2 linked regions of the Martelella mediterranea DSM 17316 genome follow. The protein of the gene in region 1 interacts with the protein of each later gene in a pairwise test. Links are inferred from orthologs where the notes say so. Each region holds a gene or a part of one and is shown in the gene's direction. Other genes may lie near its edges.

Region 1 (8,426 bases):
AAGTCCACAATTTATACCTACGCCGCCAGAACACCTCCCAAGGCTGCAAAGGAAACCCGAGATGTCAAATTCCGCCCATGAGGCCCTGTTCCGGCCTTTCAAGCTCAAATCGCTCGAATTGAAGAACCGGATCGTGATGGCGCCGATGACGCGCGGCTTTTCGCCGGACGGCGTGCCCGGCCAGAATGTTGCTGATTACTACCGCCGCCGCGCCGAGGGCGATGTCGGCCTGATCCTCTCCGAAGGCACCGTCATCGACCGGCCGAACTCCAAGAACCTTCCCGGCATTCCTGATTTCCACGGCGAAAAATCGCTCGCCGGCTGGAAAAACGTGATCGACACCGTGCATGCCGCCGGCGGCAAGATGGGCCCGCAGATCTGGCATGTGGCCAACACCATCGCCTCCGCCGATTATCCGCCGAACCCGGACGAGACCGAAAGCCCGTCCGGCTTCGTCAAGCCCGGTGAGAAGCGCGGCCACGCCATGAGCGAGGAAGACATCGCCGACACGATCGCCGCCTATGCCAGCGCCGCGGCGGACGCCGAGCGGCTCGGCTTCGATGTGGTCGAGATCCACGGCGCGCACGGCTATCTGATTGACCAGTTCTTCTGGCAGGGCCTGAACCTGCGCGACGACCGCTGGGGCGGCAAGACCATCACCGAGCGTACCCGTTTCGGCGCGGAAGTGGTCAAGGCCGTGCGCGCGGCGGTTTCCGATGACATGCCGGTGATCATCCGCCTCAGCCAGTGGAAGCAGCAGGACTACAATGCCCGCATCGCCACCACGCCCGACGAGATGGCCGAATGGCTGCAGCCGCTGGTGGATGCCGGCGCGGATATGCTGCATTGCTCGCAGCGCCGTTTCTGGGAACCGGAGTTTCCGGAGATCGACGGCGAGGAAGGCCTGAATTTCGCGGGCTGGGCGAAGAAGATCACCGGTGTTCCGACGATTTCGGTCGGCTCGGTCGGTCTCAACGGCCCCGATTTCCTCGGCTGGTTCGGCGGCGCGGAGGCCAATGCCAAAACGCCCGATCTCGACAGACTGGTTCGCCGTATGGACCGCGACGAGTTCGACCTGATCGCCGTCGGCCGCGCCTTGATTGCCGATCCGGAATGGGTCAAGAAGATCGAGGGCGGCGAGACCGAAACGCTCTCCACGTTTTCACGTGAAACATTGGGCGCGCTGGTCTAAGCCGGCCCTTTCATGCATCCGCCCGGAAAACCGCCAGCCGATTTTCCGGGCACGCAAACGCAAAAGACCATGCTTGACGAAGAAGACATAAAAACCCGGTTGCTGGGGCTCGAGCCCGGCGAGTTTCACTTTCCCGCACTCTATGGCGAGGGCTGGAACCGGCTTTATATCGGCGACAAGGTGAAGATCGGTCGCGAGTTCCTGAATGCCGTGCGCAAGGGAAAATTTCCCGAGGTGGAGGACACCGGCCGCAAGAAGGGCGGCGGACGGGTCTATCTCAAGCGCGGTTAAGACGCGTCAGTTCGAATAATCCCGCTCGCCGAAGATCGCCGATCCGACGCGCACGCTGGTGGCGCCGAAGGCAATCGCAATCTCGTAATCGCCGGACATGCCCATGGAAAGCTTATGCACGCTGTTTTCGGTCGCAAGATCGTGCAGCAGCGCGAAATGGGGCCCGGGATTCTCGCCAGCCGGCGGTATGCACATCAGGCCTTCGATCGTGAGGCCGAGCTCGTCGCGGCAGAGCGCGAGGAAGGCTTCGGTCTCGCGCGGATCGATGCCGGCCTTTTGCGGTTCGTTGCCGGTGTTGACCTGGACATAGAGCCTGGGCGCCCTGCCCTGCTTGGCGATTTCCTTGGCCAGAGCGCGGGCGATCTTCTCCCGGTCGACGCTTTCGATCACGTCAAACAGCTTGACCGCGTCCTCGGCCTTGTTGGATTGCAGCGGCCCGATGAGATGCAACTCGATATCCGGCGTTTCCGCCTTCAGCGCAGGCCATTTCTTCTGCGCCTCCTGAACCCGGTTTTCGCCGAACACGCGATGGCCGGCCTCGATCGCGAGGCGGATGGCATCGGCATCATGGGTCTTGGAGACGGCGACGAGGGTAACGTCCGTGCGCTCAGCCTCGTGTTCGGCGGCCTTTATCCGGCCAAGCACCTCTTCCAGATTCTCGCGCACACCCATGTCGTCACACCTCACATTTCCATTGCGGCGTCACCATATTGCAAAGGCCAGCAGCGAGGCAACGGTGGAAGGCCCCTTTCGGGGCCGTTTTGCTTGACGCTGAACCGCTTTCATGGTGAAGCTCACCGCCAAAATCCCCAAGAAAAAGAACCGAGCAAATCCGACATGGCATCCGAACGTTACAATCCGCGTAAAGTCGAACCCGAGTGGCAGAGCCGGTGGAATGACGGACACGTCTTCGTCACCGACAATGCCGACCCGCGCGAGACCTATTACGTGCTCGAAATGTTTCCCTATCCCTCGGGACGCATTCACATCGGCCATGTCCGCAACTATGCCATGGGCGATGTGGTGGCCCGCTACAAACGGGCGCGCGGTTTCAACGTGCTGCACCCGATGGGCTGGGACGCCTTCGGCATGCCCGCCGAAAACGCCGCGATGCAGAACAAGGTCCACCCCAAGGACTGGACCTACGAAAACATTGCCACCATGCGCGGCCAGCTGAAATCCATGGGCCTGTCGCTCGACTGGACCCGCGAATTCGCGACCTGCGATGTCGAATATTACCAGCGCCAGCAGCATCTGTTCCTGGACATGCTGGAAAAGGACCTGGTCTACCGCAAACAGTCCAAGGTGAACTGGGATCCGGTCGACATGACCGTGCTCGCCAATGAACAGGTGATCGAGGGCCGCGGCTGGCGCTCCGGCGCGCTGGTGGAACAGCGCGAGCTGACGCAGTGGTTCTTCAAGATCACCGATTACGCGCAGGAACTGCTGGACGCGCTCGATACGCTCGATCACTGGCCGGAAAAGGTCCGGCTGATGCAGAAGAACTGGATCGGCCGCTCCGAGGGCATGATGGTGCGCTGGGACATCGCCAGCGGCGATGCCGGCGGCATGGATGACATCACCGTCTACACCACGCGCCCCGACACGATCTTCGGCGCGTCGTTCCTCGCTATTTCCGCCGATCATCCGCTGGCGAAGGAAGCCGCGAAGCACGACGACAAGGTCGCCGCCTTCTGCGAGGAGACGCGGCGCGCCGGCACATCGCTGGCAGCACTCGAAACTGCGGAGAAGAAGGGCATCGACACCGGCATCACCGTGCGCCATCCCTTCGACGAAAGCTGGGAACTGCCGGTCTATGTCGCCAATTTCGTGCTGATGGATTACGGCACGGGCGCGATCTTCGGCTGCCCGGCCGGCGACCAGCGCGACCTCGACTTCGCCCGCAAATATGACCTGCCGGTGACCCCGATCGTGATGCCGAAGGACGGCGATGTCGCAAGCTTCACAATCGGCGACGAGGCCTATACCGATGACGGCGTGATGATCAATTCGCGCTTCCTCGACGGCATGAGCACCACGGAAGCCTTTGAAGCGATTGCGCAAAAGCTGGAAGCCGAGACGGTGCGCGGCGCGCCTCGCGGCGAACGCAAGGTCAATTTCCGCCTGCGCGACTGGGGCATTTCCCGCCAGCGCTACTGGGGCTGCCCGATCCCGGTGATCCATTGCGAGGATTGCGGCGTGGTGCCCGTGCCGAAGGCCGACCTGCCGGTGAAGCTGCCGGATGACATCGACTTCGAAAAGCCCGGCAACCCGCTCGACCGCCATCCGACATGGCGCGATGTCGCCTGCCCGTGCTGCGGCAAGGCAGCGCGGCGCGAGACCGACACGATGGACACATTCGTGGATTCGAGCTGGTATTACACCCGCTTCACCGCGCCGCATGAGGACGCGCCAACGGACCCGGCCGTGGCCGACCGCTGGCTGCCGGTCGATCAATATATCGGCGGCATCGAGCATGCGATCCTGCACCTCCTCTATTCGCGTTTCTTCACCCGCGCGATGAAGGCGACCGGCCATGTGAACCACGACGAGCCGTTCAAGGGCCTGTTCACGCAAGGGATGGTGGTGCACGAGACCTATCGCCTCGGCGGCAGCGGCACGTCGGGAAGCTGGGTTTCGCCGACCGATGTGCGGATCGAGGAAACCGACGGCACCCGCAAGGCCTATCTGCTGCAAACCGGCGCGGAAGTGACGATCGGCTCGATCGAGAAGATGTCGAAGTCGAAGAAGAACGTCATCGATCCGGATGATATTCTCGCCACCTATGGCGCCGATACCGCGCGCTTCTTCGTGCTGTCCGACAGCCCGCCGGACCGCGACGTGGTCTGGACCGAGGCCGGCGTGCAGGGCACGTTCCGCTTCGTGCAGCGCATCTGGCGGCTGATCTCCGAGGCAGCACCCGCGCTCGCCGGCATCGAGGCGAAAGCCGGGGCCGATGGCAAGGCGCTGGAGGTTTCCCGCGCGGCCCACAAGACGTTGAAAGCCGTTGCCGCTGACATCGAGGCGCTGGCCTTCAACAAGGCGATCGCCCGGATCTACGAACTGGTCAACGTGCTGGCAGCGCCGCTGACGGAGGCGGCCGAGGGCAAGGCGGATGCGCAAATGCTGGCCGCGCTGAAGGAATCAAGCCTGTTCCTGACCCATTGTTTCGCACCGATGATGCCGCATCTCGCCGAAGAATGCTGGAAGGTGCTCGGCGGTGAGGGTATGATCGCCATGGCCGCATGGCCGGCCTTCGATGCCGGGCTGACGGCCGACAATGAGATTACCCTGCCGGTGCAGGTGAACGGCAAGAAGCGCGGCGAACTGACCGTTGCCCGCGACGCCGATCAGGACAGCATCAAGGCGGCGGTGATGGAACTGGAAGCGGTGGCGCGCGCGCTGGAAGGTAAAACGCCGAAGAAAGTGATCGTCGTGCCGCAAAGGATCGTGAATGTTGTTGTCTGACCGTCTCTTCCGCACCGCTTTGCCGGCAGCGGCCCTTGCCGCGCTGATGGCGCTTTCCGCCTGCCAGGTCCGCCCGCTTTATGGCGGCGCGGAGGGCACGGCGCTGAACGCCAAGATGCACCAGCTCGCCTTCAACACGCCCACCACGCCGGTGGCCCAATATGTGCTGAACGACCTGATCTTCCTGACCGCCGGCGGGCTCGGCGAGAGCGCCGATCCGAAATACGACGTCAATGTCTCGGCCTTTGCGATTACATCCGAGGTTCTGGTCGACGATTCCTCCGATACCGCCAGCGCCGGGCGTACCATCGTGACGGCGGATTATTCGCTTCGCCGCCGCTCCGACAGCAAGCTTTTGGCCTCCGGTCGTCGCAAGGCGATTGCGCTTGTCGACTTCCCCTCGCAGGAATTCGCGCGCCTGCGCGCCATCCGCGATGCCGAACAGCGGGCCTCCAAGGAAGTGGCCGAGATCATCAACGCCGATCTCGCCATCGCGCTCAACAAGGAGCCGCCTGAGGTTCTGCCGCCCGCCCCTGCCCCGCAATAGATCACGGCGCCGATGACCGAGATAAAATCCCATCAGTTTGACGGCTTCCTCCGGCAGGATGCGCGCAAATACCGGGTTTTTCTGATCTACGGGCCGGATCGCGGCCTTGTCAGCGAGCGCGCCGCGCTGATCGCGAAGGGCACGGGCGTGCCGCTGGATGACGCCTTCGCGGTGATGAAGCTCGACAGCGGCGATATCGATGCCGGGCGGATCATGGACGAAATGGGCGCGATCGGCCTGTTCGGCGGCGAGCGACTCGTCTGGGCGCGCGCTGGCGGCAATGACAAGGCACTCGCGGACGTGCTGAAAATGCTGGCCGACAGCCCGCCGGAGGGCGCGTCGCTGATCATCGAGGCCGGAGAACTGCGCAAGGGCACGGCGATGCGCAAGGCCGCGGAAAGCGCCCGCTCCATCGCCGCGATACCCTGCTATGCCGATGATGCTCGCGCGCTTAACACATTGATCGATCAGGCTTTATCAGATGCTTCGCTGAGAATTACCCCGCCGGCGCGGCAATTGCTGCTGTCGCTGATCGGCGGCGACCGGCTGGCGACCCGCAACGAGATCGACAAGCTTGTGCTTTATGGCCGGGGCCTCGATGTGATCACCGAGGACCACGTCGCCGCCGTGATCGGCGATGCCAGCGCGATTTCCGCCGATGATGCGGTGGATGCCGTGCTTTCCGGCGATATGGCGGCGCTGCGCCACGCCATGGCCAAGACCGCCCAGTCAAAAACGCCGATTTTCCTGATCCTCAATGGCTGTATCCGGCAGTTTCACCTGCTCGATCAGATGCGCGCCGAGATGGAGAGCAAGCGCCTGCCGGCAAGCCAGGTGATGCAGACCCATGGGCGACACATCTTCTTCAAGCGCAAGCCGATCTTCGAACGCGCTCTTGGCGCCTGGAACAGCGCCGCGACGGCACGCGCGCTCAGGCTGCTCGCCGATACGGTGTTGAAGACCCGGCAATATCCCGAACTGGAAGAGAGCATCGCGATGCAGACGCTGCTTTCGCTCTCGCTTCGGTCAAACCGGGCAGCGACGCGGGCCTAGCGTCGGTCTGCTCTCTCTTCAAATACCTGAATCAGAATAGAAAAATTGTGTCATATCAATTTGGCGTGCGATCCAGACGACGGCACAGATCGTCGAGCTGGTCGAGCGTCTTGTAGCTGATCCGAATCTGCCCGCCATTGGATTTATGGTCGATCACGACCGACAGTCCAAGCCGATCGGAAAGCGTCTGCTCCAGCGCCAGCGTATCGGCATCCTTCTGGCGCGGCGCCCGGTTGCTCTGGCCACCGCCCTCGATCGCCTTTTGCGCCAGTTTCTCGGCGTCGCGCACCGAAAGGCCGCGCTCGACAATGGTCCGTGCCAGGCTTGCAGGATCGGGCGTGGAGATCAGGGCGCGGGCATGACCGGCCGACAAAGCGCCTTCGGCCAGCATTGTCTGGACCCCTTCGGGCAGCTTCAGCAGCCGCAGGCTGTTAGCGACATGGCTGCGGCTTTTGCCGATAATGTCGCCGAGATCGTTCTGGGTATAGCCATGTTCGGCGATCAGCAGCTCGTAACCATTGGCCTCTTCCAGCGGGTTGAGGTCGGCGCGCTGGACGTTTTCGACAATCGCGATTTCCAGCGCCGTGCGGTCATCGACATCGCGGATCAGCGCCGGTACATCGGCGAGACCTGCAAGCTGCGCCGCGCGCCAACGGCGTTCGCCGGCGATGATTTCATAGCGCTGGGTGCCGATGGTGCGCACCACGACCGGCTGGACGATGCCGTGCTGGCGTACGGAGGCGGCCAGATCACGCAGATCCGCTTCCTCGAAATGGCGGCGGGGATTGCGCGGGTTGCGGGTGATGAACTCGATCGGAATCCGGCGATCGGCCGTGACCGGCGCATCGGTCTCGGCAGGCTTTTCGATATCGCCGATCAGGGCGGCCAGGCCGCGGCCAAGACGCCGTTTGGAACTGTCATCACTCATCGCATTCACCATGTTTGTCGCGTCAGGCAGCCGCCAGCGCGCGCTCGCGCTGGATGATTTCCGAGGCAAGCTGGATATAGGCCTGGCTGCCCTGACATTTGAGATCGTAAAGGATCACCGGCTTGCCGAAGGACGGCGCCTCTGAGACCCGGACATTGCGCGGAATCAGCGTCTTGTAGACCTTGTCGCCCATATAGTCGCGCACATCGCTGACCACCTGCTGGGCAAGATTGTTGCGGCTGTCATACATGGTCAGCACCACGCCCTGGATTTCAAGTTTAGGATTGATGGTGCTGCGCACCTCCGAGACGGTGTCGAGAAGCTGGCTGAGGCCCTCCAACGCGAAAAATTCGCATTGTAGCGGCACGAGAATGGCATTGGCCGCACCCATGGCATTCATCGTCAGAAGATTGAACGAAGGCGGACAATCGCAGAACACATAGCGGTAATTGCTGATATCGCTGTGCGACAGCGCATCGCGCAGCTTGAACACACGGCGGGGATCGCTGGCGATCTCGAGCTCGAAACCCAGCAGATCGAGCGTCGAGGGAACGATATCAAGATTGGGCACGGCGGTGTGAACCGCGGCCTCGGCCACCGTCTTCTCGCCGATGAGCACATCATAGGCCGAAATTTCGCGCTGATTGCGCTCGATGCCAAGCCCGGTGGAGGCATTGCCCTGCGGATCGAGATCGACGATCAGGACCTTTTCGCCGATGGCGGCGAGCGCGGTCGCCAGGTTGATCGCCGTCGTCGTCTTGCCGACGCCGCCCTTCTGGTTGGCGACGGTAATGATCCGGGTTTTCTGGTTCATGATCGTCCCGCCTGTCTTCAAAGAACCGGTGCAAGGCGCGCGATTTCGAGGATTACGGAGCCGGGCTCGACCTTGCTTTCATGTTTTACCAGATCGAACGACCATCGGTCACGTGCTTTGTCGAGTTCGCGCT
Region 2 (6,255 bases), 1.9 Mb from region 1 along the record:
CATCGAGGATGAAACCGGCCTGGTCGCCGTGCCGGCGGAGGCAAGCGTTCGCGCCCATGGCTGGCACGGCAACGTTCTCCTGTTCCGCGACGGCGCGGTGCGCGATATCCACCGCGAGAAACTGCCGGGGCTGGAACCTCGCGGCGCGTTGTTAACCGATATCGAACTCAGGAGCGGCATACACTTGCGTGTTGTTGCCGTGCATCTCGGCCTGTTCCGCGCCTCGCGCCGCCAGCAGGCCGATCACATTATCGGCCTTCTCGGAAACCGCGAGGAGAGCCCGACGCTGATCATGGGCGACATGAACGAGTGGCGGCTGGGCAATGGCTCGGCGCTGCGGCGGTTCGAGGACAGTTTCGGCGCGCTGCCGCCGCCCAAGGCGAGCTTTCCCGCCCGCTGGCCGGTGCTGGCGCTCGACCGCATCATCGCCAATCGCGACGATCTGGTCGCCGACCTGGCGGCCCATGATTCGCTCTTGGCCCGGGTCGCCTCCGACCATCTGCCGCTGACGGCGTTGCTTGATACGGCGGCGTTGAGCGGCGAGACGACTGAGACGGCACGGGCTTCGGGGTGAATGAACGTGCAGCCTGTTTCTGGAGTCATCCTCGGGCTTGACCCGAGGATCCAGGCCACACGGCGAAAGCTGCCTTGACCCTCGGGTCAAGCCCGAGGGCGACGCGCCGAAACGCGTTATGAAACAGAATGGAACGCTGCGGCGCGCGCGGCGCTGCTCTGGCCAATGAAGTCACAACCCGCTTCCATTTCGCGCCGAACCGCTCTAATTCAGCGGGGGAGCCGCGAAGGAGTGTGACATGGCGAAGAAACCGGTCGAGGAACTGTCCCGCGATGAAGCCGAGGCGGAGCTTGCGCATCTGGCCGCGGAAATCGCCCGTCATGACGTTGCCTATCACGGCAAGGACGCGCCGGAGATCACCGACGCCGAATATGACGCGCTGAAGCAGCGCAATGATGCGCTGGAAGCGCGGTTTCCCGACCTCATTCGCGCCGACAGCCCGTCGCGCCGGGTCGGATCGACGCCGTCGGAGGCGTTTGCGCCGGTGGTGCATGCCGTGCCGATGCTCTCGCTCGGCAATGTGTTTTCCGATGAGGACGTGCAGGATTTCATCGCCTCGGTCTATCGCTTTCTGGGGCAGATGCCGGATGGCTCGATCGCCTTTACCGCCGAACCCAAGATCGACGGGCTGTCGATGTCGCTGCGCTATGAGGACGGCGTGTTGGTCTCCGGCGCCACCCGCGGCGATGGCGCGACCGGCGAAAATGTCACCGCCAATGTCCGCACCATTAGCGAGATCCCGAACCGGTTGCCGAAGGGCGCGCCGGCGGTGGTCGAGGTGCGCGGCGAGATCTACATGGCCAAGAGCGATTTTGCCGCGCTCAACGCCGCGCTCGCGGAAGAAGGCAAGCCCACCTATGTGAACCCGCGCAACACCGCCTCCGGCTCGCTGCGCCAGCTCGACCCGCAGGTGACGGCGAAGCGCAAGCTGCGATTCTTCGCCTATGCCTGGGGCGAGATGTCGGAGATGCCGGCCGATACCCAGATGGGCATGGTCGAGACCTTCGGGAAATGGGGCTTTCCGGTCAATCCGCTGATGCGGCGGTTATCCTCCGTCGATGACCTGATCGATCATTACCGAGAGATCGGCGTAGAGCGCGGCGATCTCGACTATGATATCGATGGCGTCGTCTACAAGGTCGACCGGCTCGACCTGCAGGCACGGCTCGGTTTCCGCTCGCGTTCGCCGCGCTGGGCGACGGCGCACAAGTTCCCGGCCGAACAGGCGATCACCCGGCTTCTCAACATTGATATCCAGGTCGGCCGCACCGGAGCGTTGACGCCGGTCGCGCGGCTGGAGCCGATCACGGTCGGCGGCGTGGTGGTGACCAATGCGACGCTGCACAACGAGGACTATATCGCCGGCAAGGGCTCCGGCGGCGAGCCGATCCGCGAGGGCCGCGATATCCGCATTGGCGACTATGTCATCGTCCAGCGCGCCGGCGACGTCATTCCCCAGATCGTCGACATCGTGCCGGACAAGAGGCCCGACGATGCCGAACCCTATCAGTTTCCCGATCACTGCCCGGTTTGCGGGGCGCATGCGGTGCGCGAGATCAACGAAAAGACCGGCAAGCTCGATGCGGTGCGGCGCTGCACGGCGGGGTTCTCCTGCCGGGCGCAGGCGGTGGAGCACCTGAAGCATTTCGTCTCGCGCAATGCCTTCGATATAGAAGGGCTCGGCTCCAAGCAGGTCGATTTCTTCTTCGAACATGAGGACGAGGCGCTGGCGATCCGCACCGCGCCCGACATCTTCACGCTGGAGCGGCGGCAGGGGGCGGCGCTCACCAAGCTCGAGAATTTCAACGGTTGGGGCAAGACTTCGGTCGCCAATCTCTACGAGTCGATCAACGAGCGTCGCACGATCGCCCTCAACCGCTTCATCTTCGCCCTCGGAATCCGCCATGTCGGCGAGACCACGGCAAAGCTGCTGGCGCGCTCCTACGGCTCCTATGAGGCCTTTGAGAAAGCGATGCGCGAGGCGGCCAGCGGCGAGGGCGAGGCCTGGGACGATCTCAACAATATCGACGGCATCGGCGCTGTCGTCGCCCGCGCCATCGCCGAATTCTTCGCCGAGGAGAACAATACCGATGTCATCGCCCGCCTGCTCAAGGAGGTGACCCCGGAGGACGACCAGCAGCGCATCGACACCTCAAGCCCGGTCGCCGGCAAGACGGTGGTGTTCACCGGCACGCTTGAGAAAATGACGCGCGACGAGGCGAAGGCCAAGGCCGAAAGCTTGGGCGCCAAAGTCTCCGGCTCGGTGTCGAAAAAGACCGATATCGTGATCGCTGGGCCGGGGGCAGGTTCCAAGCTGAAGAAGGCGGAGGAGCTCGGGGTTCAGACCATGGACGAGGATGAGTGGCTGGCGCTGATCGGCGGGTAACCCGGCTCAGTTTGGGAGACACGTGGTCTGCCGCTTGCTCCAAATACTCTCTCCCGCTGGCGGGAGAGATGCCCCGAAAGGGGCAGTGAGGGTGGCGCAGCGTATCCAGCTGTGAGGGCGTTCGCGGGGACACTCTCCCCCCTCACTGTCGCTTTCGCGACATCTCTCCCCTCCGGGGCGAGAAGATTGGGGGGCTATGCGTCAGAGCCATGTGCCATTCGCTCGCTTTCTCGCAGGCGGTTCGCTTGCATAGCGTCGGCGACAACCTATCTTGAGAGCATGGATTTTCAGGGAGTTTCGATATGAAGCGGTTTGGTTTTGCCCTTTGCGCGGGTCTGTTGACGGCGGGGCTTGCGCAGGCGGAGCAGGTGGGCGAGGTCGGGGTCGACTGGGTCGGCAACGATATCGTCGTGGAAGCCCTGCATGATCCTGAAGTGGACGGCGTAACCTGCCACATCGCCTATTTCGACCGCTCGATCATCGACCGGCTGTCGAAGGGGAACTGGTTCGAGGACCCGTCGAATTCCTCGATCGCCTGCCGCCAGACCGGACCCATCAGGATCGGTGACATCGACCTCGACGCAAATGGCGAGGAGGTGTTCCGCGAGGGGCGCTCGCTGATCTTCAAGCAACTCGTGATCAAGCGCATATACGACAAGGCCAATGAAACCCTGATCTATCTCGCCCACACCCGCGAGATCACCGAGGGCTCCGCCAAGATGTCGATGTCGACCGTGCCGCTTTACGGCCAGGACGTCGTGTGGGAAAACGGAGCGCCCGAGTAAAGCAGGCACGAGGAGAGCATCATGAGGCTTGAAGCGAGCTGCCAGTGCGGCAAGGTTTCCTATTCGGTCGAAAGCCGAACGCCCTATCCCTATATGCGCTGCTATTGCAGCATCTGCCGCAAGCACGCCGGCGGCGGCGGTTATGCGATCAATCTTGGCGCAGACTCGGATACTCTGGAGGTGAGGGGCGGCGAGCACAAGCGGTTCTACCACGCCCGCATGCATGACGGCGAAAGCGAGGGCGAGCGACACTTTTGCGGCAATTGCGGCAGCGCGCTCTATCTCTATGACGAGCGCTGGCCGGAACTGGTGCATCCAATTGCCGCAGCGGTGGATACGCCCTTGCCGCATCCGCCCGAGATCGTGCATATCATGCTGGACTCCAAGGCCAATTGGGTGGACGTGCCGGAAGGCCCCGGCCATGTCCATTTCGGCGGCTATCCGGAGCTTTCGATCGAGGACTGGCACCGCAAGCACGGTCTTCTGGAGGAATAGGGCGGCGCTCGGCGCGCCGAACAAGGGATAAGCATGAAAACCTTCCGTCGCGTGCTCTGGGCTTCCGTCGCTGTGATATGCGCGGTGCTGATCTGGCTGGTTTATGAAATCGGCGAGACCAATGAGGAGATGATGAATGTCCCCTTCGGTCCCTCCTTCCAGTTGACCGCCGGCGACGGCCAGCCGATCACCGAACAGGCGCTGCGCGACAAGCCGACCGCGCTGTTCTTCGGCTTTACCCATTGCCCGGAAGTCTGCCCCACAACGCTCTACGAGTTGAACGGCTGGCTCAACGAGGTTGATCCCGATGGCGACAGGATCAACGCCTACTGGATGTCCGTCGACCCAGAACGCGATAGGCCGGAAACCATGGAGCGCTACCTTTCCAATGTCTCCGATCGCATCGAGGCGATTTCGGGCGATCCCGACAAGGTGCGCGCCGCGCTCGACAAGTTCGGGATCTACTACGAGAAGGTCCCGCTCGACCCCGATCAGCCGGATGGCGATTACACGATGAACCACAATGCCTCGGTGTTTTTGCTCGATGATGGCGGGGTGCTGAAGGGCACGATCGCCTATGGCGAAAGCCCGGATGTGGCGGTGAAGAAGCTCGAAAACCTGATCAACTGACGGCTGTGGCCTTGCCATTGACGGCGGGCGGGCTTATCGCGGATGGCAGGAATTTCAGGAAAGGCCGCTCCGTGAGCCAGATCAGACTTTACGTCACCACCAATGAAGCCGGCGCGGGCCAGATGCTCGATGCGCTTTCCATGGCGCTCGGCGAGGAGCCCTATGCGCTGGCGACCATGGAGATCGACGAGAAGGCTGATCGCTGGGAGGCCTCTGTCTATCTCGACGCGGACGAGGAAGACGCGCTGCGGGCGATCTTCGCGGACGTGGTGAAATCCGTCTTTGGCGAGAGCGGTCCGGAAATCGAGAAGGAAGAGATCGAGGAAATCGACTGGATCGCGAAATCGCTGGAAGGGCTGAAGCCGGTGCGTGCGGGGCGCTTTCTGGTTCACGGTTCGCATGACCGCGATCACCGCCGCGCCGGCGATATCGCCATCGAGATCGAGGCGGGGCAGGCGTTCGGAACTGGCCATCACGGCACCACCAGCGGCTGCCTGGAAATGATCGATACCGTGCTGAAGGCCGAGCAGCCGCTGAACGCGCTCGATCTCGGCACGGGTACGGGCGTGCTGGCAATGGCGGTGCGCAAGCTCAGGCCGATCCCGGTTCTCGCCACCGACATCGACCCGGTCGCTGTCAAGGTGGCGCGCGACAATGCGCGCGCGAACGGCATCGCCTCCGGCATCGATTTCGTCACCGCGCCGGGCTTTCACCACGCGGCCTTTGCCGAATATGCGCCGTTCGACCTGATCATCGCCAATATTCTCGCCCGCCCGCTGATGAAGCTCGCGCCGGGCTTGAAGCGCAATCTGGCGCCGGGCGGCGCGGTCATCCTGTCCGGCATTCTCGCCGAGCAGCGCTGGAAGGTGCTCTCAGCTTACCGTACGCAAGGCATGCGCCACGAGCGCACCTATTGGCGCAATGGCTGGGTGACGTTGCTGCTGAGAGGGTAGGCCGTCACTTTCGGGACGGCATCAGACTGCTGACAAAGTTCTCCCCACCTTCCTTCGTCACCCTCGGGCTTGTCCCGAGGGTCTAAGCACGTATCAATGCGACAAGCGTATCGGACGAAAGGTCAATTCAAAGCAAGATGTTACGGACCGCCGACTCCGCTCGTGCGAAGCGGTGGTTAGATCCTCGGGACAAGCCCGAGGATGACGTCCGTAAAAAGGGTTGGTTTGTAAGTAACCCGAAGGCTCTACACCGCAACCCCGATCGCGCTTTCCCGCACAGACATGCGGGCCTGGCGGCGCTGGGCGCGTTCCTGCTGGGGGGAACACTGGTAGATTTCGCGGTAGCATTTTGAAAAATGCGAGGCGGAGACGAAACCGCAGGCGACCGCGACATCGACGATCGGCATGGTCGATTGTGCCAGCAGCCGGCGG

The links. Proteins that work in one complex are often made in the same cells at the same time.
Region 2: the proteins of leuS (region 1) and ligA interact in binary tests that used the Escherichia coli proteins (3 or more experiments, as listed by UniProt). The link is inferred for Martelella mediterranea DSM 17316 from one-to-one orthologs.

What each region holds. Positions count from the first base shown.
Region 1 is NZ_CP020330.1:814,127-822,552, forward strand. Bases 2,014-5,151 are described here. They hold leuS (leucine--tRNA ligase), read left to right. Parts: upstream 2,014-2,320; coding sequence 2,321-4,951; downstream 4,952-5,151. Other genes in these bases: Mame_RS03710 (YggS family pyridoxal phosphate-dependent enzyme), read right to left, coding at 2,014-2,155; Mame_RS03720 (hypothetical protein), read left to right, coding at 4,938-5,151. In the rest of the region: Mame_RS03700 (NADH:flavin oxidoreductase), read left to right, coding at 62-1,192; Mame_RS03705 (DUF1413 domain-containing protein), read left to right, coding at 1,262-1,483; more of Mame_RS03710, read right to left, coding at 1,490-2,013; more of Mame_RS03720, read left to right, coding at 5,152-5,498; holA (DNA polymerase III subunit delta), read left to right, coding at 5,511-6,551; Mame_RS03730 (ParB/RepB/Spo0J family partition protein), read right to left, coding at 6,607-7,479; Mame_RS03735 (ParA family protein), read right to left, coding at 7,502-8,296; 16S rRNA (guanine(527)-N(7))-methyltransferase RsmG, read right to left, coding at 8,311-8,426.
Region 2 is NZ_CP020330.1:2,684,538-2,690,792, forward strand. The notes cover bases 432-3,386. They hold ligA (NAD-dependent DNA ligase LigA), read left to right. Parts: upstream 432-812; coding sequence 813-2,960; downstream 2,961-3,386. Other genes in these bases: Mame_RS12480 (endonuclease/exonuclease/phosphatase family protein), read left to right, coding at 432-574; Mame_RS12490 (CreA family protein), read left to right, coding at 3,263-3,386. Also shown: more of Mame_RS12480, read left to right, coding at 1-431; more of Mame_RS12490, read left to right, coding at 3,387-3,745; Mame_RS12495 (GFA family protein), read left to right, coding at 3,767-4,240; Mame_RS12500 (SCO family protein), read left to right, coding at 4,274-4,870; Mame_RS12505 (50S ribosomal protein L11 methyltransferase), read left to right, coding at 4,942-5,823; Mame_RS12510 (GlxA family transcriptional regulator), read right to left, coding at 6,069-6,255. UniProt on the Escherichia coli protein: DNA ligase that catalyzes the formation of phosphodiester linkages between 5'-phosphoryl and 3'-hydroxyl groups in double-stranded DNA using NAD as a coenzyme and as the energy source for the reaction.